DNA from 3 places in the Janthinobacterium sp. GMG1 genome. Region 1 is predicted to be linked to each of the others. Evidence: predicted binding sites of a transcription regulator. Region 1 holds the regulator's gene; each other region holds the start of a gene.

Region 1 (9,696 bases):
GAACCGTTTCCGCCCCAACCTCGTCATCGGCGAGATCGGCGCCTTCGAGGAAGACTACGCCGACTTCCTGCAATTCGGCGCGACCGTGTTAAAACCCGTCAAGCCGTGCTCGCGCTGCCCGATCCCGTCGGTGGACCAGGCCACGGGCGTGCCCGGACCGGACCCGCTCGACGTCATGCATGGCTATCGCGCCAAGCCCGAGCTCGACGGCGCCATCTGCTTCGGCATGAACGCCATCGTCACCGATGGCGGCGATGAGCGTATCGTGGTGGGGCAGGACATCGGTTTCGAACTGGCATTTTAAGCATGGCGCCCGCACAGAAGGGTTTAAGGTTTCTATGAATCAAGCAATACCGCCGGACCCGCGCATTGCCAGCCTCGAAGCCGAAAACCAGGCCTTGCGGGCGCGCATGGCTTTCCTGCTGGAACAGGTCGAGCGCAACCACGACATCATGTGCCGCCACCAGGCGTTTGACCTGGAAATCGTCAGCGCGTCCACGTTTCCCGAACTGATCGGCACCATCTTCCGCACCTTGCCCGTGATTTCCGACCTCGACGGCGTTACCTTGAGCCTGCTCGACGAGGATGACGATATCGTGCTGGTGATGGAAAAGCTGGGCGTCGATTTCAGCGCCTTCCCGCAGTTGCTGTTCGTGCATGCCGTGGCGGAGCTGGGTTTTGCCGCACCAAAGCCCGTGGCCGAGGGGGAAGCGGCCTTGCCGCCGCTGCCGCTGCTGGGCGCCTTTGATGCGACCGTGCATGGCCCGCGTTTTCCGCAGATCGACGCTCTGCGCAGCGTGGCGCTGGTGCCCTTGCTGCGCAACAAGCGCCTGATTGGCAGCCTGAACCTGGCCAGCAGCGACGTGACGCGCTTTACGCCCGCGCTGGGTACGGATTTCATCAAGCACATGGCGTCCATCATCGCCATTTGCCTGGAAAACGTGATCAGCAATGAAATGCTCAAATACATCGGTTTGACCGATTCCCTGACGGGCGTCTACAACCGCCGCTATATCGACCGCCGCCTGCTGGAAGAAATCGCCCGCGCGCGGCGCCAGAATTATTGCATCTCATGCATGTACATCGACATCGATCATTTCAAATTGGTCAATGACACGCATGGCCACCAGGGCGGCGATGAAGTGCTGCGCGAAGTGGCCACGCGCATCCGCACGGAATTGCGCCGCTCCGATGCGCTGGGCCGCTTCGGCGGCGAGGAATTCGTCGTGCTGCTGATCGACGCCGACCTCGACAGTGCCACGTTCGTGGCCGAACGCATCCGCGCCAGCATCGCCGGCACCATGTTCGACTTGCCGGGCAGCGCGCAAGCGTGGGTCAGCGTGTCGATCGGCGTGGCCAGCCTGGAAGCGGACGCGGCGCTACTCCCCATCGAAACGGTGGCGCAGCAACTGGTGGCGCACGCCGACCAGGCCCTGTACCAGGCCAAGGCCGATGGCCGCAACAAGGTCATCAGCTGGCAGGCGCAGTCAGGTTAATTATTTAAGTAGTAATGTTTCTGCTTTGGCCACGGCGTCGGCCGTGCCGCGCAGCACCACCACGTCGCCGCTGGCCAGTTGCGTCTCGGGGGTTACATCGAGGCGGCCTCGGCCGCGGCGGATGGCCGTGACAAACGCGCCGCAGCCGGCCACGTCGATCGCACTCAAGGGCAAGTCCACGCAGTGCGCGCCTTCGCTGACGGTGACCGTATGCAGGCGTTCCAGCTCGGCATCGTCGCCCGCGTCGCTGGAGCCGTGGAAATAGCCGCGCAGGGACGCATAGCGCTCCTCGCGCGCCGCCTGCACCCGGTGCACCACGCGGCGCAGGGGCACGCCCATCATGATCAGCGCATGCGAAGCGAGCATCAGGCTGCCTTCCATCAATTCCGGAACCACTTCGGCAGCGCCCGCCTTCTTCAATTGGTCGAGGTCGGTATCGTCGTGGCTGCGCACGATGACGGGCAAGGTCGGTGCCATTTCGTTAAGCAAATGCAATAACTTCAGTGCCGAAGGCGTGTTCGCATACGTGATCACCACGGCGCTGGCCCGGTAGATGCCGGCCGCCACCAGGCTTTCGCGCCGTCCCGCGTCGCCATACGAGACATGCGCGCCGGCCAGCTGCGCTTCCTGCACCCGCTCCGGGTCCAGGTCCAGCGCGTGGTATTCGATTTTTTCTTCCGCCAGCAGGGTGGCCAGGCTTTGCCCGCTGCGCCCGAAGCCGGCGATCAGCACGTGCTTTTGCGAGGCCATGGTGCGCGTGGCGATCTTGGTCAGGGCCAGCGACTGCATCATCCAGTCGTTGGCCGCCAGTTTCATGACGATGGCGTCGGACTTGGCGATGAGGAAGGGCGCCACCAGCATCGACAGCACCATCGACGCGAGCACCACCTGCACGACGAACGGGTCCATCAGCTTGATGCCGCCAGCCAGGTTCAGCAGCACGAAGCCGAACTCGCCCGCCTGCGCCAGTCCCAGCCCCGTGCGCAGGGCCACGCCGTTGCTGGACCCGAACAGCCGGGCCAGGCCCGCGATCAGGGCGAATTTCAGCAGCACGGGACCGCACAGCAAGAGCAGCACGAGCCACCAGTTATCGAGCACCACGCGGATATTGAGCAGCATGCCGACGGTGATGAAGAACAGGCCCAGCAGCACGTCCCGGAAGGGCTTGATATCTTCTTCCACCTGGTGCTTGAATTCCGTCTCGGAAATGAGCATGCCGGCAACAAACGCGCCCAGGGCCAGCGACAGCCCGGCCCGCTCCGTGATCCAGGCCGCGCCCAGGGTGATCAGCAGCAGGTTGAGCATGAACAATTCTTGCGAGCGGCGCTTGGCGACGATGGTCAGCCAGCCGCGCACCATCTTCTGGCCGATGAACAGCAGCAAGATCAGCACCACCAGGGCCTTGCCGCCGGCCCAGGCCAGGGTTTCGGCCAGGTTGTCCGAATCGCGCGTGAGGGCGGGAATGAGGATCAGCAGGGGCACGACGGCCAGGTCCTGGAACAGCAAGATGCCGATGATCTTGCGGCCGTGTTCGCTTTCGAGTTCCAGCCGCTCCGTGAGCATTTTCGAGACGATGGCCGTCGACGACATGGCCAGCGCGCCGCCCAGGGCGAACGCGGCTTGCCAGCTCAGGTGGATGTAGGCGGACAGATAGCGCGCGACGAACCAGCCGAAGACGACGGTGGCGATGATGGTGGTGACCACCTGCGCCATGCCAAGGCCGAAGACGATGCGCCGCATGGCGAGGAATTTGGGTAGAGAGAACTCAAGCCCGATGGAAAACATCAGGAAGACGACGCCGAACTCGGCCAGGGTGTGGCTGGCTTCGTTTTCCGCTGCCAGGCCCAACGCGTGGGGACCGATGACGATGCCAACGGCCAGGTAGCCCAGCATGGGCGGCAAATGCAACATTCTGAAAGCGACCACGCCCAGCACGGCGCTGCCGAGTAACATCAGGGTCAGTTCAAGCGAGGAAAACATGGGTTGCCCGGTACGGTCAATGGAAATCGTTGTTTGTTGTGACTGGCAAGTTTTTTGCTTTCCTAATTCGTTTATACTTTGGGCATGAGTGTAACCCATGAAAAAACAATGCTGAAAGCTTTTGATCGAATTGACATGCAAGCGACGACCGAGCGCGCTGTCGCGCTGGCCCGCACCACCTTGCAGATCGAGTCCGACGCCATCGTTGCGCTGCACGCGCGCCTGGCCACGGACGACAGTGTGGGCCGCGCCGTGGCGATGTTGCTGCAATGCAAGGGAAGAGTTGTCGTCTCCGGCATCGGCAAATCCGGCCATATCGCGCGCAAGATTGCCGCCACCCTCGCTTCCACCGGCACGCCGGCCCTGTTCGTGCATCCGGCCGAAGCGGCCCATGGCGACTTGGGCATGGTCACCTCGGACGATGCTTTTATTGCCATATCGTACTCCGGCGAATCGTCGGAACTGATGGCCATCATGCCTGTCGTCAAGCGCATGGGTGGCGTACTGATTTCCATGACGGGTAAACCAAACTCGAGCCTGGCCCAGCTGGCCGATGTGCACCTGGATATTTCTGTTGAGAAAGAAGCCTGTCCGCTGAACCTGGCGCCGACGGCCAGCACCACCGTCACCCTGGCCCTGGGCGACGCGATTGCCGTGGCCTTGCTCGACTTGCGCGGCTTCAAGGAAGAAGATTTCGCCCGCTCGCATCCGGGCGGCGCCCTGGGCCGCCGCCTGCTCACGCACGTGCATGATGTGATGCGCAGCGGCGAACGGGTGCCGCAAGTGCCCGTGGACGCTTCCTTGCTGCAGGCGCTGGAAGAAATGACGAAGAAAGGCATGGGCATGACAGCCGTCGTCGACGCTGACAACCGCCCCGTGGGCGTGTTTACGGATGGCGACTTGCGCCGCATGTTCGAGCGCGTGCAGGATTTCACGCAAGTGGCGATCCGCGACGTCATGCATGCGCAGCCGCGCAGCATCGCGCCCGAACGCCTGGCCGTCGACGCCGTGGCCGTGATGGAGCAGTTCCGCATCAACCAGATGCTGGTCGTCGATGCCGACGGCAAGCTGGTGGGCGCGCTGCATATCCATGATCTGACGCAAGCGAAGGTGATCTGATGGAGAGCGTAGCGCACAACCTGGCGCGCGCGGCCAAGGTCAAACTGATGATCTTTGACGTCGATGGCGTGCTCACCGACGGCAGCCTGCATTTCGGCCCGGACGGCGAGATGATGAAAACGTTTAATGTGTATGATGGCCTGGGCATCAAGCTGCTGCAGGAATCGGGCGTGCAGACGGCCATCATCAGCGCGCGCCGCTCGGCCATCACGGCACGCCGCGCGCAAGACCTGGGCATTACCCATGTGCATCAGGGCGGCCACGACAAGCTGACGCCGTTTCGCGAACTGCTGGCGCTGACGGGCTTGACGGAAGAGCAATGCGGCTATATTGGCGACGATGTCATCGATGCGCCCATCCTGAAACGCGTCGGCTTTGCCGTCAGCGTGCCGGGCGGGCGTCCGGAAGTGCAGGGCCTGGCGCACCATGTGACGCAGGCTGGCGGCGGCCGCGGCGCGGTGCGCGAGATCTGCGAATTCCTGCTGCGCGCCCAGGACAACTATGCGCGCGTCATGGCGCCGTTCCTGGAGTGAGGCGCGCCTTGCCAGTGACATTTGAAAGAGTGAAGCCCTATGCGTAAGCCAGGAGGCGCCCATCGCTGGCGCATGATTTTTACCGTGCTGGGCGCGGTTGTTGTCGCGCTGGCCAGCTTTTGGCTGCTCGAGGTGATGAACAAGAATAGCCAGGACATCACGGCCAGCAAGCATCTGGATGAGCCTGACTATTTCATCACCAATTTCAGCCTGGTGCGCATGGACTTGACGGGTAAGCCCAGCTATATCGTGTCGGGCACCAAGCTCACGCATTATCCGCTGGACGATTCGTCCGATATCGACCAGCCTTTCGTGCGCAAGCTCACGCCAGGCATGCCGCCGATGAACATGAATGCGGAGCTGGCGCATATCGACCAGGACAATACGCGGCTGCAACTGCACCGCAAGGTCGTGATCGACCGCGTGGCCAGTCCGAAGGCGCAGAACCTGACGGTCAAGACGGAAGCGCTGACGGTGTTCCCGGATGAGGAAAGAATGGAAACGGACGTGCCTGTCGATATCCTGACGGGCGCCTCGCGCATCAATGGCGTCGGCATGAAGGCGAATAACGCCACCGGCGTGGTGGAAGTGCAGAATGCGCTGCGCATGGTCCTCCCGCCGAAACCGCGCCCGGCCGCGGCGGCAAAATGACAGAATGAAACAAGGAAACCATACTATGAAGAACATCTTGCTGTTGACCGTATTGTCCCTGGCCATCATGGGCGGGGCGCATGCCGAGAAGGCCGATTCCGAGAAGGAAGCCGTCATCACGGCACGTAGCGGCCACGTCGATGACATCAAGCAGGTGCGCACCCTGACGGGCGACGTCGTGCTGGTCAAGGGTACCCTGACCATGAAGGCGGGCCGGGCCCTGATCACGGAAGACCCGCAAGGCTACCAGTTCATTACCTTCTGGGCCGACCCCGGCAAGCTCGCCACCTTCCGCCAGAAGCGCGATGGCGCGGGCGACCTGTGGGTGGAAGGCGAAGCGGAGCGCGTGGAATACGACAACAAGACGGAAGTGGTGAAACTGTTTTCCAGAGCCAAGCTGACGCGCCTGGAAGGCGCGAAAGTGACCGATGTGGCGAATGGCGCCTTCATCTCGTATGACAGCCGCAAGGAAGAATTCGCGATGGAAAATTCCAACAGCGGCACCAGCACCGCGGATGGCGGCAGCGTGCGCATGGTGATCCAGCCGAAGACCAAGGCGCCGGCAGCGGAGAAAGCGCCGGCCACGCCCGCGCCAGGAAAGAAATAATGGACAATACACGTTGCGGCAGCACCCTGATCGTTCGCGGTCTGCAAAAAACCTATGGCAAGCGGCAAGTCGTGCATGATGTTTCGCTGCAAGTCGAATGCGGCGAAGTGGTGGGTTTGCTGGGCCCGAACGGCGCCGGCAAGACCACATCGTTCTACATGATCGTCGGCCTGGTGCCGTCCGATGGCGGCAGCATCGATATCAGCGGCGTGGACATTTCCAGCCTGCCGATCCACCGCCGCGCGCAGATGGGCCTGTCCTACCTGCCGCAGGAAGCATCCGTCTTCCGCAAGCTGACGGTGGAAGACAATATCCGCGCCGTGCTGGAAATCCAGACCGTCGAAGGCCGTCCGCTGACGAAGGCCGAGATCGAGGAGCGGCTGGATAAATTGCTGGCTGACTTGCAGATTGAAAAGCTGCGCGAGAACCAGGCGCTGTCGCTGTCCGGTGGCGAACGCCGCCGCGTGGAAATTGCCCGTGCGCTGGCCACCGATCCCCGTTTCGTGCTGCTCGACGAGCCGTTCGCCGGCGTCGATCCGATCGCCGTGATCGAGATCCAGCGCATCGTGCGTTTCTTGAAGGAGCGCAATATCGGCGTGCTGATCACCGATCATAATGTGCGCGAGACGCTGGGTATTTGCGACCGTGCCTACATCATCAACCAGGGCTCGGTGCTGGCGTCGGGACGCCCCGACGACATCATCGCGAACGAGTCGGTACGCCGGGTCTATCTGGGCGAACACTTCCGCATGTAAGCCAATGAAACAATCATTGCAGCTGCGCACTTCGCAGCACCTGGCACTGACGCCGCAGTTGCAGCAATCGATACGCCTGTTGCAATTGTCTACCCTGGAATTGCACCAGGAACTCGAGCAATTGCTGACGGATAATCCCTTGCTTGAACGCCTCGACGATCCGCTCGACCGTTCGCTGCGCCTGCTGTCCGACGGGGCCTTGAGTTCCACGGCAGCGCCGGCCGAAGCGCCACCCCAGCCGCCAGGCCAGGACGCGCCCGCCGCGCCGGCCGAAGCGGAAACCTTTGATGGCGAGGCGGGCGACAGCCCGGCCGCCGCCGAGGGCGGCGACAGCGACTGGAGCGAGGCGAGCCGGGGCAAGGCGCCCGACGATGAAGATTCGCGTCCGCAACTGGAGGCCCATCACTGCACCCTGCGCGAGCACCTGATGGAGCAGATGCGCGTGACGGTGCTGGAATTGCGCGATCGCGCGCTGGTCGAGCTGATCATCGACGCGCTCGACGACAATGGCTACCTGGAAGAGTCGCTCGACGACATCCTGGCACGCCTGCCGGAAGAGCTGGAAATCGACGCCGACGAGATGCGCACGGCTTTGTCGCTGCTGCAAAGTTTCGATCCGCCCGGCGTGGGCGCGCGCAATGCGTCCGAATGCCTGGCGCTGCAAATCAAGCGCTTGCCGCACATCGCCATGGTGACGCGGCGCATGGCCCTCGTCATCGTCGAAAAGCACCTGGCCTGGTTTGCCCAGCGCGATTTCAACAAGCTGAAAAAAGCCCTCGATTGCGACGATGAAGACTTGCGCGAGGCGCAGACGGTGATTCGCCAGTGCAATCCGCATCCGGGTGCCGTATTCGCCTCGGACGTGTCCGATTACGTGGTGCCCGACGTCGTCGTCAAGCGCGCGCGCAATGGCTGGCAAGTGACCCTGAACAACGACGTCATGCCGCGCCTGCGTGTCAACGCCATGTACGCCAACTTGCTCAAGCAGGGCAAGGGCGAGGGCGCCATGGGCGCACAGTTGCAGGAAGCCAAGTGGCTGATCAAGAATATGCGCCAGCGCTTCGACACCATCCTGCGCGTGGCACAGGCGATAGTAGAAAGACAAAAGAACTTTTTCTCGCATGGGGCCGTTGCCATGCGCCCCCTTGTGCTCCGTGAAATAGCTGATACACTGGGTTTACACGAGAGTACTATCTCGCGGGTAACAACTCAAAAGTACATGCTGACCCCGCACGGCATGTTCGAGTTGAAATATTTCTTTGGTAGCCACGTCGCCACCGAAGCGGGGGGCGAAGCGTCATCGACGGCGATACGGGCATTGATCGTGCAACTGACAGGAGCAGAAGACCCTAAAAATCCTTTATCCGACAGTAAGATTGCGGACATGCTGGGGGAACAAGGCATGGTGATTGCGCGACGTACTGTTGCCAAATACCGGGAAGCGTTGAAAATTCCGCCAGTGAGCCTGCGTAAGTGTTTGTAAGTTTTTTTCGGTTCCTCTGCGGGCCGGATAGGATGGACCGCACGAACCCGATCATCTTTAGGAGTGTGTATGAATCTCACCATCAGCGGACATCATCTCGAAGTGACACCAGCCATCCGTGAATACGTACAAACGAAGCTGGAGCGCGTGAAACGTCATTTCGATCAAGTCATCGATATCGCCGTGATTCTGACCGTGGATAACCTCAAAGAGAAAGAAAAACGTCAAAAGGCTGAAGTCAACCTGCGTTTGAGTGGCAAGACTGTCTATGTGGAAAGCTTGGCGCACGACCTGTACGCCGCGATCGATACCCTGATCGACAAGCTCGATAGGCAAGTGATGAAATACAAAACCAAAGTGCAAGGGCACGGTAAAGAGGCGATCAAGCATCTGCCAGACAACTCCGAGGAAGAAGCCGTCGTCGCCGTCTAAGGCCACCCGCTTCCAGCAGTTGTGATCAACTAAGGGCGCACATCTTGCGCCCTTTTTTGCGCCTGGACCTGTTGAACGCAATCTTCCCCGCGCAGGCGCTAGAATGTTTGCACTTTCACTTCTTTCCTGCCTGCCATGAGCGACTTCGTCCAGACCTCCATCCGCAACCGCACCGGACACATCGTGCTCGACCGTCCGAAAGCCTTGAATTCCCTGTCGCTGGAGATGGTGCGCGCCCTGAGCGCGGTCCTGCTGGCCTGGCGCGATGATCCGCACGTGGACGCCGTCGTGATCCGTTCCAGCAGCGAAAAAGCCCTGTGCGCCGGCGGCGACATTCGTTTCTTTTACGATGCGGGCCTGGCCACGCCGCAAGGCGGCAGCGCCCTGCTGGAAGATTTCTTTACGGAAGAATACGCGTTAAATCATGTGATCCATTTCTATCCGAAACCGTATATCGCCGTGATGGATGGCGTGGTGATGGGCGGCGGCATGGGTGTGGCGCAAGCCGGGCCCGGCAATCGCCTGCGCATCGTGACGGGCCGCACGCGCATGGCCATGCCGGAAGTCAATATCGGCCTGTTCCCTGACGTGGGCGGCAGTTATTTCCTGTCCCGCCTGGCCGGCCAGCTGGGCCTGTATC
Region 2 (9,696 bases), on a different contig from region 1:
GGTGACCGCCGCCTGACGCGCGTGGTGACACAACTACGTGTTGCAGCTGTTCCAAATTGATACATGGGCGGCCGGATGTGGGGCATATGTGCATGGCATGGCATTTGCTCTTCTTGGATATTGACTAAAAAACCAAGGAGACCAGCATGACCTATTCCATTCGTACCCTGCTCGGCGTGGCGGCCGCCGGCGCCGTTGCCCTCACCTCCCTGCTGACCTTGCCGCATGCCTATGCGCACGGCAATGTCACGCCACAAGGCGTCGACACCACGGGCTTGCCCAAGGTGGGCGACAAGTGGCTCGAACAAAACCCGTATCGGGGCAACAAGCTGGCCTTGACGGTGGGCACCTCGGCCTACAACCAGAATTGCGCCCGCTGCCACGGCATTGAAGCCATCTCGGGCGGCATTGCGCCGGACTTGCGCCAGTTGGACCGCGATTGTTTCGGTATCAAGAATGAGACAAAGAAACAGGCATGCTACAAGGAGACGGACAATTACTACCTGACCACCATCCGCCACGGTAAAGTACGCAATGGCGCCGTGTACATGCCGCCGTTCGAAGGCGTGTTCAACCAGGAAGCCATGTGGGCCATCAAGACCTATCTGGAAACCCGCCGCGAATCTAATTAAGTCGAATTGATCACGAAGGAGTCCCATGCGTTCATTTCAACTCCGGGGTGCGAGCGCGATGATCTCGCTCGCTTGCCTGGCGCTGTGCGCAGCCGCGCCGGCGCGCGCCGACTGGCAAAAAGTGCAGCAGTCGGGCAGCCTGAAAGTGGCTGTGTACAACGAGTTCGCGCCATTTTCCGACAAGGGGGCGGGCATCGATATCGACATCGCCGAAGCGCTGGCGAAAAAGCTGGGCTTGAAACTGAGCTTGCTGCCATTTCCCGCCGGCGAAAACCTGAACGACGATTTGCGCAATATGGTTTGGAAGGGGCATTACCTCGGTTATGGTCCCGCCGATGTGATGCTGCATGTGCCGGTCGACAAGAAGTTGATGGCGGATAACGACAAGGTCGAGATATTCGCGCCATACTACGTGGAAACCGTGCGCCTGGCGCGCAGTGCGCAAGCCGTGCCGCAATTCGATGGCGTCGCTTCGCTGGCTGGCAAGCGCATCGGCGTGGAAAAGGTCTCGATCGCGGCCATGCTGATGCTGGGTGAAGACAATGGCAAGTACCGCGACGATGTGCGTATTTTCGACACGGCTGCCGAAGCCTTGCAGCAATTGCAGGCGGGTCAGCTCGACGCCGTGCTGGCCAACCGTTCGGAAATCGAATCGGTGCTGAAAAGTGATCCCGCTTTCCCCATGAGCGAAGTGGCGTTCGCCCGCTTGCCGCGTGCTGGCTGGGCCGTTGGCCTTGCCGTCAGCCGTCAGCAGCTCGACGTGGCGAAATTGCTGCAGGCAGCCATGAACGAGATGGCGGCCAGCGGCGAATTAAAAACCATCTTTGAGAAATATGGCGTGAAGGAAGCGCGGCCTTGAAGTAGCTTGCTTGAGTTTACAAGCCCGCGCATCGGAAGACGCGCGGGCTTTTTCATGAGAACGCCTGAAAAATGTTCAGGGCAATGCAACGCCGCCATGGACTTTTTCTCAGGTGTTCTTAAAAGGAGTATTGGGCGCTGACACCTAGCAACCAATTGCGTCCCGGCGCCGCTTCATAGTAGCGCTTGTTGCTGTCGCCGACGATGACGGAACCCACGTAGGTCTTGTCGAAAAGATTGTTCAGGCGGGCAAATTCCTTGAAGCGCCAATTACCCACGTTTTGTTTGGCGTTGAAGCGCGCATTGAACACCGTATAGCCGGGTGCCGGTTTTTCGATGTTGCTGTCTTCCGCGTAGACCTGATTGCTTGCCACGCTTTCCAGCGCCGCGCCAAAGCGGTCGAACGTGTCTTTCCAGGCCAGTTCCGCGAACAGGTTGGCGCTGGGCACGCCCGGCAAGCGGCTGCCTTCGCGCACGCTGCCAAACGCCTGGTCATACACGGCGTGCAGGCTGGTGAGGGCCACTTTTGTCGTGAAGCCATACGGCAGGTTCGAATCCAGCGACACTTCCATGCCCTGGCGCAAGGTTTTACCCGCATTGCGATAGCTGGTGCGCCCGCCGCTGGACTTGTCGACCACCAGTTCGTCGCTGGTCTTGATCTGGAACACGGCCGCGTTCACGTGGGTGTTGTTATTGATCCTGGCCTTGATACCCGCTTCCAGGTTGGTGCTGGTGGCCGGTTTCAAGTTGAAATTGAAGCCGCCGGCCGTGCCCGAGTAAAACAGTTCGTTCAGGGTAGGCGCCTCGAAGCCGCGCGCGGCGCTGGCGTAGACGTTGACGTTCGGCGTCAGTTTGTACAGCAGGCCCAGCACCGGCGTCGTATGGCTGAACTCGAGGCTGCCACTGTCGTCACCATTGCTGAGATAGTGGTCATCGACCGCCACTTTCATCTTGCTGTAGCGCAAACCTGCGCTGAGCAGCCATGGGCCGCTTTGCCATTCCGCCTGGATATAGGGATCGAGGCTGGAGACGACATTCTGCTCGTCGCGGCGCAGCTTGCCTTTTACGCCAAACGTGTTGCCGATGTAATTTTCATAGCCCGTGCGGTCATCGCTGGAGCGGCCATAGTCGATGCCGATGGTCGTGCTCAGCTTGCCGCCAGCCAGCTGGTTCACATGCAGCCAGTTGGTGTCGATGCCGTAGAACTCACGCTGGAAGTCGACCACGCCGCCTGAATGGCTGGGCGGCGCCTGGAAGCCTTTGGTAAAAGCCTGGTACTGGATCACGTCGCGGTTGCCGCCATATACCATCACATGCAGGCGGTCATCGCCGAACGATTGTTCATAGGTGGCGCCGATTTGCTGGTGGTCGATGCTCTTGCGCGTGTTGTAGCGTTCGGCCAAGGTGCGCTTCGGGTTTTGCGTATCGCTCGCATCGATTTCACCGGCGCGCGGATCGGCGGCAAACGTGGCCCAGGTGGCGCCCAGCGGATCTTGCGTGTTGCCCTGATGCAAGCTATTGGCGACGATGGTCAGCTTGCTGTCCGCCGTGGGCTTGACGGTGATCTTGCCGAAAGCCTGTTCGCGCGTGGCGGCGCTGTGGTCGCGGAAGCCATCCGTACGGAAGCGCGAACCGTCGAGCACGTAGCCGATGCCGCCTGCCTGACCCTGCGCCGACAGATCCACCTTGCTGGTGCCATAGCTGCCGCCGGTCACGTTCAGCTCCACGGACGGGGGATTTTGCCCATCCCTGGAAAACAGCTGGATCACGCCGCCCGAGTGGTTGCCGTAGATGGCGGAAAACGGTCCGCGCAGCACTTCGATGCGCTCGGCCGTATCGAGGTTGAAGGTGGCGGCCTGACCCTGGCCGTCCGGCATGCTGGCAGGAATGCCATCGCTGATCAGCTTGACGCCGCGCACGCCAAAGGCCGAGCGTGCGCCGAAGCCGCGCGACGAGATTTGCAAGTCTTGCGCGTAGTTCTGGCGGTTTTGCACGACCAGCCCCGGCACGGCGGCCAGCGCTTCTGACGCGTTGACGCGGATTTGCCCATCCTGGATGCGGGCGCTGTCGACCACGTCGATGGACGCAGGCACTTCCTGGCTGGGGTGGGCGATGCGGCTGCCGCTGACGACCACCGTATCCATCAGTTGCCCGTTGGCCGGGTCAGCTGCCTCGGCGGCAAAGACGTGGGGGGCCAGGGTGGCGCTGCCGGCGACAAACAGGCTGGCGATTGTGTTCAGGCGGAAACGATGCTGCATGCGGATTCTCCAATGTGAATAAAAGCCTGCTTGAGCGCGTGAGCGCCACAGGTCTGCATAGTTGTATCAAGCAATATGCCTGCCATGTCTCCATTGGTGGGCGGAAATTATACGCGTGTCAGTGGCACGGCGTTTGCATACAGCAATGTTCAGATGCGCCGATGCAGCGCGCTTTTCCTGTGTTTTCCCATTGAAAAGGTGATTATGCCCAACTTCTTCTCGCGCTTGCGCCAGGTGTGCTGGCTGCTGCCGGCGCTCGCCAGCACCGCCGTCCAAGCCGCTCCCTTTGCCTATGTTCCCAATGAAAAGTCGGGCACCTTGAGCGTGATCGATACGGCCACCGACCAGGTCGTGCGCCAGATCGTGGCGGGCAAGCGTCCGCGCGGTATCGCCGCCGACCCCAGCGGGCGGCAATTGTTTGTCACGGACGCAGCCAGCAGCGCCTTGCTGCTGATCGATAACACTGGCGGCGCGCCCGTGCGCACGGTGGCGCTGGGCAAGTCGCCCGAAGGCGTCAGCGCCTCGCAAGATGGTAGTCATGTGGCCGTGGCCGTCGAGGAAAACAATAGCGTGGCCTTGCTCGACGGCCATACGGGTAGCTTGCTCGCCGACATCAAGGTGCAGGGACGCAATCCGGAACACGCCGTCTTCAGCCCCGATGGGCGCTGGCTGCTGGTCAGCGCGGAAGAGGCCGAGCAAGTCGATGTCATCGATGTGGCACAACGCCGCCAGGTGGCGTCCATCGCCGTGGGACTGCGTCCGCGCGGCATCGGCTTCAGTCCGGACTCGGGCCGCGCCTATGTGGCGTGCGAACTGGTCAATGCCGTGTATGTGATCGACATGGCCGCGCGCAAGGCGATTGCCACCATTCCAGCTGGCAAGAATGCGAATGGTATCGCCGTCCACCCCAGCGGCAGGCAGGTGTATGTCTCGAATGGCATCGACGGCACGGTGATGGTGATCGATACGGCCAGCAACCAGGTGACGGCCACCATTCCCGTCGGCAAGCGCCCGTGGAACATGGCCCTCACGCCCGATGGTGCCAAGCTGTACGTGGCCAATGGCCGTTCGAACAGCGTTTCCGTCATCGACACGGCCAGCGCGCAGAAGGTGGCCGATATTACCGTGGGTGAATTGCCATGGGGCGTGGTGATTCGTTGATGCCTTGGTGGCACTGGCGCAGGTGTTCCAGTCTGGTACACCTGTTCCATTGTGCAGCGGCGACGGAGCGGTGCAGCAGGGCTGGCGCGGATTGGAACAGGACGGCGCCACCTTGTTCAAAACGCGCACACACCCACGCCTGCCTTCTTGCCCGGGGCGTGCGCTGAAAAGCGCGCCGGTATTGACGCCACGCCCTTGCAACAAGGGTAAAACCGGCTAAGTTTGTAGTGGGATGGCGAGCTGGCACGGCATTTGCGGAAGACTCCGTGTACTCACCCCATCTGTACCAGGACGTTTGATTTTAATTAAGTAATTCCATTCTAATTAACCCGATAGAGGACGACATGAATCTCGCAGACATCAGCAAACTGGGCGTAGCCAATCCCTTCAAACAACGCTATGACAATTACATCGGCGGCAAATTCGTTGCACCAGTAAAAGGTGAATACTTTCCCAACATTACGCCGATCACGGGCTTGCCGTTTTGCGAAATTTCCCGTTCCACGGCCGAAGACGTCGAGCTGGCGCTGGACGCCGCGCATGCCGCCAAGGATGCCTGGGGCAAGACTTCGCCTGCCGAGCGCGCCAATATCCTGAACCGCATCGCCGACCGCATCGAACAGAACCTGAGCCTGATCGCCACGGCGGAAACCATCGACAACGGCAAGCCGATCCGCGAAACGATGAATGCCGACATTCCGCTGGCCATCGACCATTTCCGTTACTTCGCCGGCTGCATCCGCGCGCAGGAAGGTTCCGTTGCGCAAATCGATGCGGAAACCTATGCCTATCACTACCATGAGCCGCTGGGTGTCGTGGGGCAGATCATCCCGTGGAATTTCCCGATTCTGATGGCCGTCTGGAAACTGGCGCCAGCCCTGGCCGCCGGCAATTGCGTCGTCTTGAAACCGGCCGAGCAAACCCCCGCTTCCATCATGGTGTTGATCGAACTGATCGGTGATCTGCTGCCGCCGGGCGTGCTGAATATCATCAACGGTTTCGGCCTGGAAGCGGGCAAGCCGTTGGCGTCGAGCAAGCGCATCGCCAAGATCGCCTTTACGGGCGAAACGGGCACGGGCCGCCTGATCATGGGTTACGCCGCGCAAAACCTGATTCCCGTCACCCTGGAGCTGGGCGGCAAGTCGCCGAACATCTTCTTTGAAGACGTGATGGATGCCGACGACGAGTATTTCGACAAGTGCCTGGAAGGCTTCACCATGTTTGCGCTGAACCAGGGCGAGGTGTGCACCTGCCCATCGCGCGTGCTGATCCAGGAATCGATCTACGAGAAATTCATCGAACGGGCCCTGAAGCGCGTGGCCGCGATCAAGCAGGGCAATCCGCTCGACTCGTCCACCATGATCGGTGCGCAGGCGTCGCAGGAGCAGCTGGAAAAAATCCTGTCCTACCTCGACATCGGCCGCCAGGAAGGCGCGGAAGTGCTGGCCGGCGGCGAACGCAACACGCAGGCGGGCGACCTGGAGGGCGGCTACTACGTGCGTCCGACCGTGTTCAAGGGCAATAACAAGATGCGCATCTTCCAGGAAGAGATTTTCGGGCCGGTCGTGTCCGTGACCACCTTCAAGGATGAGGCTGAAGCGCTGGCGATCGCCAACGATACCTTGTACGGCCTGGGTGCCGGCTTGTGGACGCGCGACGGTTCGCGCGCCTTCCGCATGGGACGCGCCATCCAGGCGGGCCGCGTGTGGACCAATTGCTACCACCTGTATCCAGCCCACGCCGCGTTCGGTGGCTACAAGCAGTCGGGTATCGGCCGTGAAAACCACAAGATGATGCTCGACCACTACCAGCAAACGAAGAACTTGCTCGTGAGCTATAGCCCGAAAGCGCTGGGCTTCTTCTAAACCGGTACACGCGCCGCGCCTGCAACCGGGGCGCGGCGCGCAGAAAGGGATGCCATGAGTGCAGCAATCGCCCGGGTGGTCGCCACCGATGCGGCGCTGGAAATGATGGACAAGTTGCGCCAGCGTCACGGCCCGCTGATGTTTTTCCAGTCGGGCGGCTGCTGCGATGGCAGCGCGCCCATGTGCTACGCGCTGGGCGAGTTCGATGTCAGCGACACCGACATTTATCTCGGCAATTTGAATGGCACACCGTTTTACATGGGACTCGAGCAATTCGAGTACTGGGAGCATACCCAGTTGATTATCGATGTGGTCGATGGCAATGGCGGCATGTTTTCACTCGACAACGGCACGGGCAAGCGCTTTTTGACGCGCTCGCGCCTGTTCACCGATGAAGAGTGCGCGCTGTTGCATGCCCAGCCGCATGAGCACCGCAAGACCTGATACACACACATACTAATAAAACAGAGGGAGATGATTGTGCAGAAAAAAATCATGGGGATCGTCGTCGGTTTGAGTGTCGCCTCGTTGGTTCAGGCGGCCGACGTGGGCAATGTCACGAATGCCATGCTCGACAGCACGGCGAAGAATCCGGCCAGTGTCCTGTCGTTTGGCATGGGCACGCAAGGCCAGCGCTATTCGCCGTTGACGCAAATCAATGACAAGACCGTGGCCAAGCTGGTGCCGGCCTGGTCGTTCTCGTTTGGCGGCGAAAAACAGCGGGGCCAGGAATCGCAGCCGCTAATTCATAACGGCAAGATGTTCGTCACGGCCTCGTATTCGCGCATCTTTGCCGTCGACTTGAAAACGGGCGCCAAGCTGTGGAAGTATGAGCACCGCTTGCCGGACGGCATCATGCCATGCTGCGACGTGGTCAACCGTGGTGCCGCCCTGTATGGCAACCTGGTGATTTTCGGCACGCTCGACGCCTATCTGGTGGCGCTGGACCAGAACACGGGCAAGATCGTCTGGAAGGAAAAGGTCGATGATTATGCGGCAGGCTACTCGATGACGGCCGCACCGCTGATCGCCGAAGGCTTGCTGCTGACGGGCGTGTCGGGCGGCGAATTCGGCATCGTCGGCCGGGTCGAGGCGCGCAACCCGATGACGGGCGACCTGGTGTGGAGCCGGCCGACGGTAGAGGGCCATATGGGCCACCGCTACGACAAGGATGGCAAGGCCATCGATAACGGCATTTCGGGAACGGTGAACAAGACCTGGCCGGGCGACTTGTGGAAAACGGGCGGCGCCTCGACGTGGATGGGCGGCACTTACGATCCGCAAACCAAGCTGGCGTATTTCGGCACCGGCAACCCGGCGCCGTGGAACAGCCACTTGCGTCCCGGCGACAACCTGTACTCGTCGTCCACCGTGGCGCTGGACGTGAAAACGGGGCAGATCAAGTGGGCGTATCAAAACACGCCGAACGATGCCTGGGATTTCGATGGCGCCAACGAATTCGTTACCTTCGACATGGATGGCAAACGCTACGGCGGCAAGGCCGACCGCAACGGTTTCTTTTATGTGATCGACGCCAGCACGGGCAAGCTGCAGAACGCCTTTCCGTTTGTGAAGAAAATCACCTGGGCCAGCAGCATCGACCTGAAGACGGGCCGGCCGAACTACATCGCCGCCGGCCGTCCTGGCGACCCGACCAAGGGAGAGGAGGGCAAGAAGGGCACGACCGTGTTTGCCGCGCCCGCTTTCCTCGGCGCCAAAAACCAGATGCCGATGGCGTACTCGCCGCAAACCAAGCTGTTCTATGTGCCGGCGAACGAATGGGGCATGGACATCTGGAACGAGCCGATCAGCTACAAGAAGGGCGGCGCTTTCCTCGGTGCCGGTTTTACCATCAAGCCCCTGTTTGACGACTACATCGGCGCCATGCGCGCCGTCGATCCGAAGACGGGCAAGATCGTCTGGGAAATCAAGAACAACGCGCCGCTGTGGGGCGGCGTGATGAGCACGGCCGGCAACCTGGTGTTCTACGGCACGCCGGAAGGTTTCCTGAAAGCCGTCGACGCGAAGACGGGCAAGGAGCTGTGGAAATTCCAGACGGGCTCCGGTGTCGTGGCGCCGCCCGTCACCTGGCAGGATGGCGACACGCAATATGTGGCCGTCGTATCCGGCTGGGGTGGCGCGGTGCCGCTGTGGGGCGGCGAAGTGGCGAAGAAAGTCAACTTCCTGGAGCAGGGCGGTTCCGTGTGGGTCTTCAAGCTGGCATCGAAGTAACGGGGTGAAGCATCCGGGCCACTCGGATGGGTGTCTCCCTGTCCGCCGGGTGTTTTCTTTTTGCTGACGGCCCAGGCCGTCAGTTTTTTGTTTACCTGGATGCCCGATACGCATACTTGCGGTCAAAAAATGAACACTGTCAGTGGCGATTGATCCGCAGCTGCACATGTTAAACACATATTTTCTCTTTCTCCCTCTGAGCCGTGCTGGGCACGCTTATTGCCAAAGCTTGAGATACATCAATCATTGGTGTGCACACTAAAAACAGAGAAGAAAGAGGAGACGCAATGAACACATTGAGCAAGCTGGGGAGCCTGGGTGTCATGACAATCGCAGCGATGGGGCAGGCACAAGCCGTCGATATCAAGGCGGGCGACTGGACCGTGTCGGTGGGTGGCATCGTTAACGCCTATTACACGCAAGTGTCGTGTTCAGGCGATGCGGTGGGCGGGCTGGCGCTGGGCGGCCAGGCGCTCGGTTGCGGCGGCGAAAAGGACCGTACCACCATTGGCAACGGCTTGCTGCCGAATGGCTTGATCACTTCGGCAAGCTCGCGCCTGGGCGAGTACGACGTGAAAGCCTTGATCGGCATCTACAACTCGACGGCCACCGACAGCGCCATCAGCCAGAACAGCGTGGTCGATGTGCGTCAGGCCTTCTTTACGTTCGGCAATGAGCAGATGGGTACTT
Region 3 (9,696 bases), on a different contig from region 1:
AGCGACTGGTCGATTTCGAAGGCATGCGCCAGCATGGGGATCAGGATGCGCACCTTGCCGAAGGCGGAGGCGCGCAGGATGGCCCGCAGCTGCGTCAGGAACAATTGCGGTTCGGCCAGGCAATAGCGGATGGCGCGCAGACCCAGCGCGGGATTCAAGGCCGTATGGTCGGCCTGGTCGAGCGGCTTGTCGGCGCCGATGTCGAGTGTGCGGATGGTCACCACGCGCCCTTTCATCGATTGCACCGTGTTGCGGTAAGCCTCGAATTGCTCATCCTCGGTGGGTATCTTGTGGGCGCGGCCCATGAACAGGAATTCGGAGCGGAACAGGCCCACGCCGCTGGCGCCCGATTCCAGGGCAAACGGACAATCCTCGGGCAACTCGATATTCGCCAGCAGGGTGACGGGCGTGCCGCACTTGGTCACGGCCGGCGTCTTTTTCAGCTTGCCCAGCTTCTTGCGCGCGCGCTGCATGGCCACCTGACGCTCGCGGTACTGCTCCAGCACCAGCGCACTGGGGTTGGCGATGACGACGCCGGCATCGCCGTCGATGATCAGCCAGTCGTCCTGGTCGATCAGCATCGACGCCTGCGACATGCCGACGGCGGCCGGGATATCGAGGCTGCGCGCGACGATGGCCGTGTGCGAGTTCTGCCCGCCCACGTCGGTGATGAAGCCGATGAAGGAGCGGTCGCGGAACTGCAGCATGTCGGCCGGTGAAATATCGTGGGCGACGACGATCATCTGCGCCAGCAATTCATCGTTGGCCGCCGCTTTCGGCAGCAGCTGTTCCGTGCCCAGCAAGACCTTCAGCACGCGTTCGGCCACCTGCTGGATATCGGCCTTGCGTTCGCGCAAATACGGGTCTTCGATTTCGTCGAACTGGGCCGATAATTCATCAATTTGCGTCAACAGCGCCCATTCGGCGTTGTAGTGGCGCGAGCGGATGATGTCGAGCGGCGCTTCGGCGATCATCGGGTCCGACAGGATCAGCGCATGCACGTCGATGAACGCGCCCAGTTCCGTGGGGGCGTCCTTCGGCAGCTCGTTCCACAGGGTCTGCAATTCCTTGTGGACGGCGGCGATGGCGTTTTGCAAACGCTGGACTTCGGCTTCGATCTGTTCCTGGGCGACCAGGTAGTGTTTGACGTCAAGGGCGGCCGGCGCCAGCAGATGCGCGCGGCCAATGGCGATGCCGCGGGAGACCGGGATGCCGTGGAGCGTGAAAGATGCCATGGGGTGACCTGTCGGAATGCGGCTGCGGCTGCGTTCGGCGGGCATTACTCGCCTTCGCCAAACCTGTCATTAATCAGGGCGGTGAGCGCATCGACACATGCCAGCTCATCATCGCCCTCGGCTTCCAGGGTCACTTTCGCGCCCTTGCCGGCGGCCAGCATCATCACGCCCATGATGGACTTGGCGTTGATGCGGCGCGCGTTGCGGGTCAGCCAGACGTCGCTCTTGAACTTGGCGGCGAGCTGGGTAAATTTGGCGGAGGCGCGTGCGTGCAATCCCAGCTTGTTGATGATTTCGAGTTCTCTTTGAATCATTTTTGTATGGTCTCTATCCCTGAATGCACTACGCTGATGACAATCTTGGCCTATAAAACCCGCCGCCTTCAGGGCGGCGGCCATGCACTTCCTTATTCTCCCACGCGGATGCGGTTATCGACGCGCACGGCGCCGCTTTGCGCACCGGCCAGTGCCATCTCCACCACCACATCGAGCGTGTCGCGACGATATGTGATGGCGCGCAGCAGCATCGGCAGGCTGATGCCGGCGATGACTTCCACGCGGCCCGCATCGGCCAGCTTGTTGCAGCAGTTCGACGGCGTGCCGCCCTTCACGTCGGTAATCACCAGCACGCCGGAGCCGTCGTCGAGGCGGCAGATGGCGTCCGATGCCAGCTTCTGCACTTCCGCCAGGTCCTGGTCGGCGACGACATCGATGGCTTCAAACCGCTCCGTTGGCCCCCGGAACACATGCGCGCAGGCGGCGATGAACGCCTGTCCCAGCGGTGCATGTGTCATGAGCAAAATCCCTACCATAGTCATTTCACCTTCTAGCGCTGCTGCGCTTGCGCAACGCCATGCTCGACGGCGTCGACAAACATGGCCGCCACGTCAAAGCCCGTCTGCTGCATGATTTCCTGGAAGCAGGTCGGGCTGGTGACATTGACTTCCGTCAGATAGTCGCCGATCACGTCCAATCCTACCAGCATCAGGCCACGCGCGGCCAGGATAGGGCCCAGCTTTTCAGCGATTTCCAGGTCGCGCGCCGTCAAGGGCTGCGCCACGCCCGTGCCGCCGGCGGCCAGGTTGCCCCGTACTTCGCCCGCCTGCGGGATGCGCGCCAGCGAAAACGGCACCGGCTTGCCGCCGATGACGAGGATGCGCTTGTCGCCCTTGTCGATGTCGGGGATAAACCGCTGCGCCATGATGGTTTGCGCGCCGTTCTCGCTGAGGGTCTCGATGATGGCGCCCAGGTTCAGGCCATCGGCCTTGACGCGGAAGATGCCCGTGCCGCCCATGCCGTCGAGCGGCTTGAAGATGACGTCCTGGTGCTTGGCGTGGAAGGCGCGCAGGCGCGCTTCGTTCGACGTCACCAGGGTCGGCGAAGTGAATTCGGAAAACTGCGCAATGGCCAGCTTTTCATTGTTGTCTCGGATGGCCGACGGCTTGTTGAAGACGCAAGCGCCCTGCTTTTCCGCCAGTTCCAGCAGATACGTGCCGTACACGTATTCCATGTCGAACGGCGGGTCCTTGCGCTCGATGATGGCGTCCAGGGTCGACAGGCGCACTTCTTCGGTGGAGACGACCTTGTACCAGTCATGTTCGTCGCCCGTCAGCTCGATGTGCTGTACCCGTGCCGTGACGATGCCCTCTTCCAGCGCCATGTCCTTCTGTTCGAAGGCATACACGGCATGGCCGCGTTTGGCCGCCTCGCGCATCATGGCGAAGGTGGAATCTTTGTAAGTCTTGAAGCCTGCCAGCGGGTCGGCAAGGAATGCAATTTTCATGGTGCGTCCAATCGGGGAACCTGGATAAGGAATGCTTGATTCTAGCCGAGATCGCCAGGCGCGGTAGTCACCGCGCCCGGCAAGTCTCCTTGATGGATCAATACACCTCGGGATTCGGGTCCGTGCGCTCCATTTCCAGCGACGCGGCCAGCAAGGCCAGGCGCGCCACCACGCCATACACATAGAAGCGGTTCGGCGCGGCCGTGCCCGGCTTGGCCTTCAAGTCCGGTACGGCATGCTGCTGGGCAAATGCCAGCGGCACGTACTGCGAACCGGGCGCGTTCAGGTTCTGGTCCACGCCCCGCTCCGCGTGCACGCGGTAGAAACCGCCCACCACGTAGCGGTCGATCATGTAGACGACCGGTTCGGCCACGGCATCCTTGATGCTTTCGAAAGTCGGCACACCTTCCTGGATGATCACGTCGGTCACCAGCTGGCCATCCTTGACGATGGACATTTTTTCGCGCTGCTTGCGCGACAGGTCGCGTACTTCGCTGGCGTCGCGCACCGTCATGATGCCCGTGCCATACGTGCCCGCGTCGGGCTTGACGATGACAAACGGCTTTTCCTTGATGCCGTATTCCTTGTATTTCTTGCGGATCTTGGCCAGCAGCACGTCGACGCTGGCGGCCAGCGCATCTTCGCCCTCGCCTTCCTGGAAATTGACGTCGCTGCACTTGGCGTGGAAGGGATTGAGCATCCACGGGTCGACATCGATCATCTTGCCGAATTTCTTCACCACTTCATCGTAGGCCGTGTAGTGGTTGCTCTTGCGGCGCAAGGCCCAGCCCGCGTGCAAGGGCGGCAGCAGGCTTTGCTCGTGAATATTTTGCAAGATATCGGGAATGCCGTCCGACAAGTCGTTGTTCAGCAAAATCGTGCACGGGTCGAAATCCTTCAAGCCCAGGCGGCGCCCATTGTTCAGGCGCACGAGCGGCTCGATCACCAGCATGTTGCCATCTGGCAACGCCAAGGGTGTCGGCTGGGTGATCTCGGGCGACCACGAACCCAGGCGCACGTGCAAGCCCGTCTGGCGGAAGATCTGCATCAAGCGCGCCACGTTTTGCAGGTATTGCGGCGTGGTATTGTGCAATTCCGGCACCATCAGCAGGTTGCGGGCATCCGGGCAATACTTGTCGATGGCGGCCATGGCCGCCTGCACGGACAGGGGCAGCATTTCCGTGGCCAGGTTGTGAAAACCGCCTGGAAACAGATTGGTATCGACGGGCGCCAGCTTGTAGCCGGCATTGCGCAAGTCTACCGAGCAATAGAAAGGCGGCGTGTGCTCTTGCCACTCCATGCGAAACCAGCGCTCAATGGCCGGCGTCGCGGCCAGAATCTTTTTTTCGAGGTCGAGCAGCGGTCCGGTCAGGGCCGTGACGAGATGGGGAACCATAGTTACATCCTTAAATTATGTGCAGTATTCAAAAAAGCACACAGAACTGCCGACTATATTACCGTGTAAGTACCCCAAATCGGGGCAAAAGCCTTGTTTTAAAGACCTTTTACATTCCCACAACGAAAAAAAGGCACCTCAATGAGGCGCCTTTTCCGGCCGGACATGCCGCGCCGGGGCGCTGGCATGCCAGATAATTGCTATTTAGCCATGGTACGCTTGCTCGCCGTGGCTCGTGATATCGAGGCCTTCGCGCTCTTCTTCTTCCGGTACGCGCAAGCCGATGACGATGTCGACCAGTTTATAGGCGATGACGGAAACGATGGCCGACCAGAGGATGGTGGTGCCGACCGCTTGCGCTTGCACCCACACCTGGTGGCCGATCGAGTACGGATCTGCCGACATCTTGTTGGTGACATAGTCGAAGATGCCCTGGCCGCCCAGTTGTGGTGCAGCAAACACACCCGTCAGCAAGGCACCGAGGATACCGCCCACGCCATGCACGCCGAACACGTCGAGCGAATCATCGGCGCCGATCAGGCGTTTCAGGCCATTCACGCCCCACAGGCAGACGACACCGGCCAGCAAGCCGATAACCAGACCGCCCATCGGGCCGACAAAGCCGGCCGCCGGGGTGATCGCCACCAGGCCGGCCACGGCGCCGGACGCGCCACCCAGCATGGAAGGCTTGCCCTTGGAAATCCATTCGCCAAACACCCACGACAGGGTGGCGGCAGCCGTTGCCAGCAAGGTGTTGACAAAGGCCAAGGCCGCCACGTCGCCCGCTTCCATCGAGGAACCGGCATTGAAACCGAACCAGCCCACCCACAGCAGCGACGCGCCGATCATGGTCATCGTCAGCGAGTGCGGTGCCATCGATTCGCGGCCGTAGCCGACGCGCTTGCCGATCATGATGGCGCCCACCAGGCCGGCAACGGCGGCGTTGATGTGCACCACGGTGCCGCCGGCGAAGTCCAGCGCGCCTTTTTGCCAGATCCAGCCAGCTTTCAGGGCTTCGCTGGCCGAGGTGGCGGCGTTGGTGATCAGGTCAGGACCGGTCCAGAACCACACCATGTGGGCCGCTGGCAGGTAGGCGAACGTGAACCACAGCACGACGAACGCCAGCACGGCGGAAAACTTGGCGCGCTCGGCAAAGGCACCGACGATCAGTGCGCAGGTGATGGCGGCAAACGTGCCCTGGAAAGCAACGAAGACGAACTCGGGAATGACGACGCCCTTGCTGAAGGTGGCGGCGGCGGCAAACGTGCCCTTGGCCGGATCCCAGATGCCGTTCAGGAACAAGCGGTCGAAGCCACCGAAGAAGGCGGTTTTTTCCGTGAAGGCGATCGAGTAGCCATAAATACACCACAGCACGATGACCAGCGCGAACACCATGAACACTTGCATCAGCACCGACAGCATGTTCTTGGAGCGCACCAGGCCGCCGTAGAACAGGGCCAGGCCCGGGATCGTCATCAAGATCACCAGCAAGGTGCTGATCATCATGAAACTGGTGTCACCCTTGTTGGCGACGGGTGCGGCGGCTGGCGCAGCAGCGGCCGGGGCCGGAGCGGCAGCAGCCGGTGCTGCTGCGTCAGGCACCGGCGTGACGGCGGGGGCGGCAACGGCCGTGGTCGTGGCCGCCTCCGTCTTGGCAGGTGCATCGGCAAAGCTCGGCGTGGCAATGCCAAACGCACACAGGCAGGCTATCCCAGCTAGCAATTTTGTTATATTTTTATGCATCAATATTCCCCTTAGAGCGCTTCGTTGCCGGTTTCACCGGTACGGATGCGGATGACCTGTTCCAGGTTGTAGACGAAAATCTTGCCATCACCGATTTTACCGGTACGCGCGGCGCCTTCGATCGCTTCGATGGCCTGGTCGACAATGGCGTCATCGACGGCCGCTTCAATCTTGGTCTTTGGCAAGAAATCAACGACATACTCGGCGCCACGGTAGAGTTCCGTGTGACCTTTCTGGCGGCCGAAACCCTTGACTTCCGTGACGGTAATGCCTTGCACATTGATAGCCGACAAAGCTTCGCGTACTTCGTCCAGTTTGAACGGTTTAATGATTGCAGTAATCATTTTCATGGCAGTCTCGCTTAAAAGGTTTTGGACACGGTCAGCACGAGACCGGATTTCGCCAGATTCTTGCCATTCGGTGCCACAGACACGATATTGGCCTTGACGGCCGCCAGGGAAACGGTCGCCATGCCAAAGTCCTTGGTCACGCCGATCTTGTAATCGCTGTAGCTGAGGGAATCGTTGTGCTCGACCTTCTGACGGCCCACATGCAAGTTCAGCATGTAGCCATCATGCACTTCGACGTTGGCGCCCACGTCGAGGTAGCCGCTGTTCTTGCTGTCGGCAACACCGAACAGATTGGTGGTCGAATGCGAGTATTTGATATACATCGGGCCATAGCCGAGCTGGCCGTACAGCTCGAACGTGTTGGCATTGGTGCTCAGTCCATTCGAGGGATAGAAATAGTACAGGCCGCCCACGTCATAGGTAAAATCCTTGCTGATCTCGCCCCGCTTGCCGCCGTAGATATCCCATTCCAGATTCGTATCGCCGCCGCCGTCCTTGATCCATTTGATGCTCGACAGCCAGGTGCCCACATACAGGCCCGTCGGGTTATGGGTATAGTCGGCACCGCCGCTGATGGCCGGGTTCAAGCGGCTTTGCGAGATGCCGCGGTAACGGTAGTCGCTGGTCAGCGCCACGTTGTAGCTCACCACGTTATCAGGTACGACTTCGGCCGCAGCAGGCGCCGCCACTGCATCCTGGGCCATGGCGCTACCGCACACGGCGGTCATGGCCAGCGTCAACGCTGCAGCTAAAGTCATGTTCTTGGACAGATTCTTCATGGCGATTCCCTTTTATTGAACTTTTAAAGCGGTTGAGGTTTAAAATCTTGGCTGGAGATCACAAAGCGTTCATACCTTCTTTAGCAGAATACGTGCCAGCTCTCTTGCCACCTTGACAGGTGCATTTCCGGCCATACATACCCTGCAAGCCTCTGGGCATGCGGGTACGGGCTGCTGAAGCATTGTGAATTTGCCCAGTTTCGCACCAGATTAACGCCGCTGTGCACCGCAATGGTGCGATGCACAGGCCGCACCATAAAAGGACTGACCATGGACATGAATACCTTCTTTAACGACTTGCAAGGCAAGATCCATCAAGCCATCGAAAACTCGCCGGCCAAGGATATCGAGAAAAACGTAAAGTCGATGATGACCCAGGGCTTCGCCCGCCTCGATCTCGTCACGCGCGAAGAATTCGATATCCAGGCGCAAGTGCTGGCCAAGACGCGCGCCAAACTGGACGCACTGGAATTGCGCCTGATCGAACTGGAAACGCGCCTGAACGATCCAAAAGCCTGAACCGCTGCTGCACGCAGGGCGCCGTAATCGGCGACCTTGCTGGCATACCTCAAGCCTCTCCCCTTTTCAAGCGCTAGACTGATCCTGCGCGCGTCCGCGCTACAGGGGAGTCTGATGAGCCTGGCCGTCCTGAAAAGCCGCGCCCTGGCCGGCATGGAGGCGCCCGAGGTAAGTGTCGAAGTCCACCTTGCCAATGGCTTGCCTTCGTTTACGATTGTCGGCCTGCCGGATACGGAAGTGAAGGAGTCGCGCGACCGCGTGCGTGCCGCGTTGCAAAACTGCGGCTTTGAGATGCCGGCGCGGCGCATCACGGCCAATCTGGCGCCGGCAGACTTGCCCAAGGAATCGGGGCGCTTCGACCTGCCCATTGCGCTGGGCATTCTGGCCGCCTCCGGCCAGTTGCCGGGCGACCAATTACATCACTATGAATTCGCGGGAGAACTGTCGCTGTCAGGCCAGTTGCGTCCCATCCGCGGCGCCCTGGCCATGACCTTTGCCATGCAGCGCAGCCAGCCGGGTGCGCCACGCGCCTTCATCCTGCCGCAGGCGAACGCGGACGAGGCGGCTCTCGTCAGCGATGCCTGCATCTATCCCGCCCACAGCCTGCTCGAGGTCTGCGCGCATTTTGCCGCGCACGCCAACCAGACGGCCTTGCAACGCCACCAGCCCGTGCTGGCAGCGCACGCTTTTCCCTATCCCGACTTTGCCGACGTGCAAGGGCAGCAACAGGCGCGACGCGCACTGGAAGTGGCCGCAGCGGGCGGTCACAATGTCCTGATGGTGGGGCCGCCGGGCGCAGGCAAGACCATGCTGGCCAGCCGCTTTCCCGGCGTGCTGCCGCCCATGAGCGATGAAGAGGCGCTGGAATCGGCTGCCGTGCATTCCCTGGGCGGCCACTTCAAGGTGGAGCACTGGAAACGCCGCCCCTATCGTGCCCCGCATCAGACCGCGTCCGGCGTGGCCCTGGTGGGCGGCGGCAATGTGCCGCGTCCGGGAGAAATCTCGCTGGCCCACTGTGGCGTGCTGTTTCTCGATGAAATTGCCGAATTCCAGCGCCGGGTGCTCGATGTGCTGCGCCAGCCCATGGAGTCGGGCGTGATCAGCATTTCACGCGCGGCCCGCCAGGCCGAGTTTCCTGCCCGTTTTCAATTGATCGCCGCCATGAATCCCTGTCCGTGCGGCTATCTGGGCCACGCCTCCGGCCGTTGCCGTTGCACGCCAGACGCCGTGTTGCGCTATCACAATCGCCTGTCCGGCCCGCTGCTCGACCGCATCGACCTGCAAATTGAAGTGGCCGCCATGCCGCCGGCGGCGCTGGGGCGGCATGCCCGCGCCGGCGAAAGTACGCAAGCCATCGCCACGCGGGTAGCGGCAGCCTATGCTCTGCAGCTGGCACGCCAGGGAAAAGCGAACCAACGGCTGAGCAACACGGAAATCGAGCAGCATTGTCGCTTGGAAACGCATGGCGAACAGTTGCTGCATGGCGCCATGACGCGATTGCACTGGTCCGCGCGCACCTACCACAGGGTATTGCGCGTGGCGCGCAGCATCGCGGACCTGGCCGGCAGCCCCGCCATCGCGCAGCCGCATGTCGCCGAAGCGATCCAGTACCGGCGCGTGCTGCGTGAAATATAAGGCAGCCAGTGAACGCCACGCGCGCGCGATTGCGCGTGAGTGGCGGCGCTGCTACCATCTGCTGATGAAAAAAACATCACTTGCCCTCTTCCTGGCGACGCTCGCGGCTGCCAGCATCCTGTCCGCCTGCAGTCCGAAATTCGACTGGCGCGACTATCGCAGCCCCGACGCCCAGTTCACGGCCTTGTTTCCAGGCAAGCCGGCCGTACTGACACGCGAGATTGATCTCGATGGCAAGAAAGTCAGCCTGACCATGA

The links. The regulator sigma-54, encoded in region 1, starts transcription at its own class of promoters, with help from an activator protein. The targets are predictions, from matches to a motif close to TGGCANGNAANCTGCTTT.
Region 2: the regulator sigma-54 is predicted to act here: its motif matches at 5,151-5,168, upstream of adh (aldehyde dehydrogenase).
Region 3: the regulator sigma-54 is predicted to act here: its motif matches at 7,366-7,383, upstream of SJI03_RS27015 (TorF family putative porin).

The regions. Positions count from the first base shown of each region.
Region 1 is NZ_JAXQNT010000002.1:590,418-600,113, forward strand. It holds gene SJI03_RS07670 (MOSC domain-containing protein) at 1-304, shown strand, start outside; gene SJI03_RS07675 (sensor domain-containing diguanylate cyclase) at 339-1,496, shown strand; gene SJI03_RS07680 (monovalent cation:proton antiporter family protein) at 1,497-3,476, opposite strand; gene SJI03_RS07685 (KpsF/GutQ family sugar-phosphate isomerase) at 3,561-4,595, shown strand; gene SJI03_RS07690 (KdsC family phosphatase) at 4,595-5,128, shown strand; gene lptC (LPS export ABC transporter periplasmic protein LptC) at 5,168-5,779, shown strand; gene lptA (lipopolysaccharide transport periplasmic protein LptA) at 5,805-6,386, shown strand; gene lptB (LPS export ABC transporter ATP-binding protein) at 6,386-7,141, shown strand; gene SJI03_RS07710 (RNA polymerase factor sigma-54) at 7,146-8,624, shown strand; gene hpf (ribosome hibernation-promoting factor, HPF/YfiA family) at 8,694-9,056, shown strand; gene SJI03_RS07720 (3-hydroxyisobutyryl-CoA hydrolase) at 9,192-9,696, shown strand, end outside.
Region 2 is NZ_JAXQNT010000020.1:5,945-15,640, forward strand. It holds gene rtcA (RNA 3'-terminal phosphate cyclase) at 1-16, shown strand, start outside; gene pedF (cytochrome c-550 PedF) at 147-632, shown strand; gene SJI03_RS28450 (transporter substrate-binding domain-containing protein) at 658-1,491, shown strand; gene SJI03_RS28455 (TonB-dependent receptor) at 1,610-3,748, opposite strand; gene SJI03_RS28460 (beta-propeller fold lactonase family protein) at 3,953-4,909, shown strand; gene adh (aldehyde dehydrogenase) at 5,254-6,774, shown strand; gene SJI03_RS28470 (DUF779 domain-containing protein) at 6,829-7,218, shown strand; gene SJI03_RS28475 (PQQ-dependent methanol/ethanol family dehydrogenase) at 7,270-9,006, shown strand; gene SJI03_RS28480 (porin) at 9,294-9,696, shown strand, end outside.
Region 3 is NZ_JAXQNT010000016.1:933-10,628, reverse strand. It holds gene ptsP (phosphoenolpyruvate--protein phosphotransferase) at 1-1,235, opposite strand, end outside; gene SJI03_RS27045 (HPr family phosphocarrier protein) at 1,280-1,549, opposite strand; gene SJI03_RS27040 (PTS sugar transporter subunit IIA) at 1,642-2,046, opposite strand; gene gshB (glutathione synthase) at 2,061-3,017, opposite strand; gene gshA (glutamate--cysteine ligase) at 3,115-4,413, opposite strand; gene SJI03_RS27025 (ammonium transporter) at 4,618-6,156, opposite strand; gene SJI03_RS27020 (P-II family nitrogen regulator) at 6,168-6,506, opposite strand; gene SJI03_RS27015 (TorF family putative porin) at 6,518-7,285, opposite strand; gene SJI03_RS27010 (accessory factor UbiK family protein) at 7,556-7,804, shown strand; gene SJI03_RS27005 (YifB family Mg chelatase-like AAA ATPase) at 7,919-9,439, shown strand; gene SJI03_RS27000 (hypothetical protein) at 9,504-9,696, shown strand, end outside.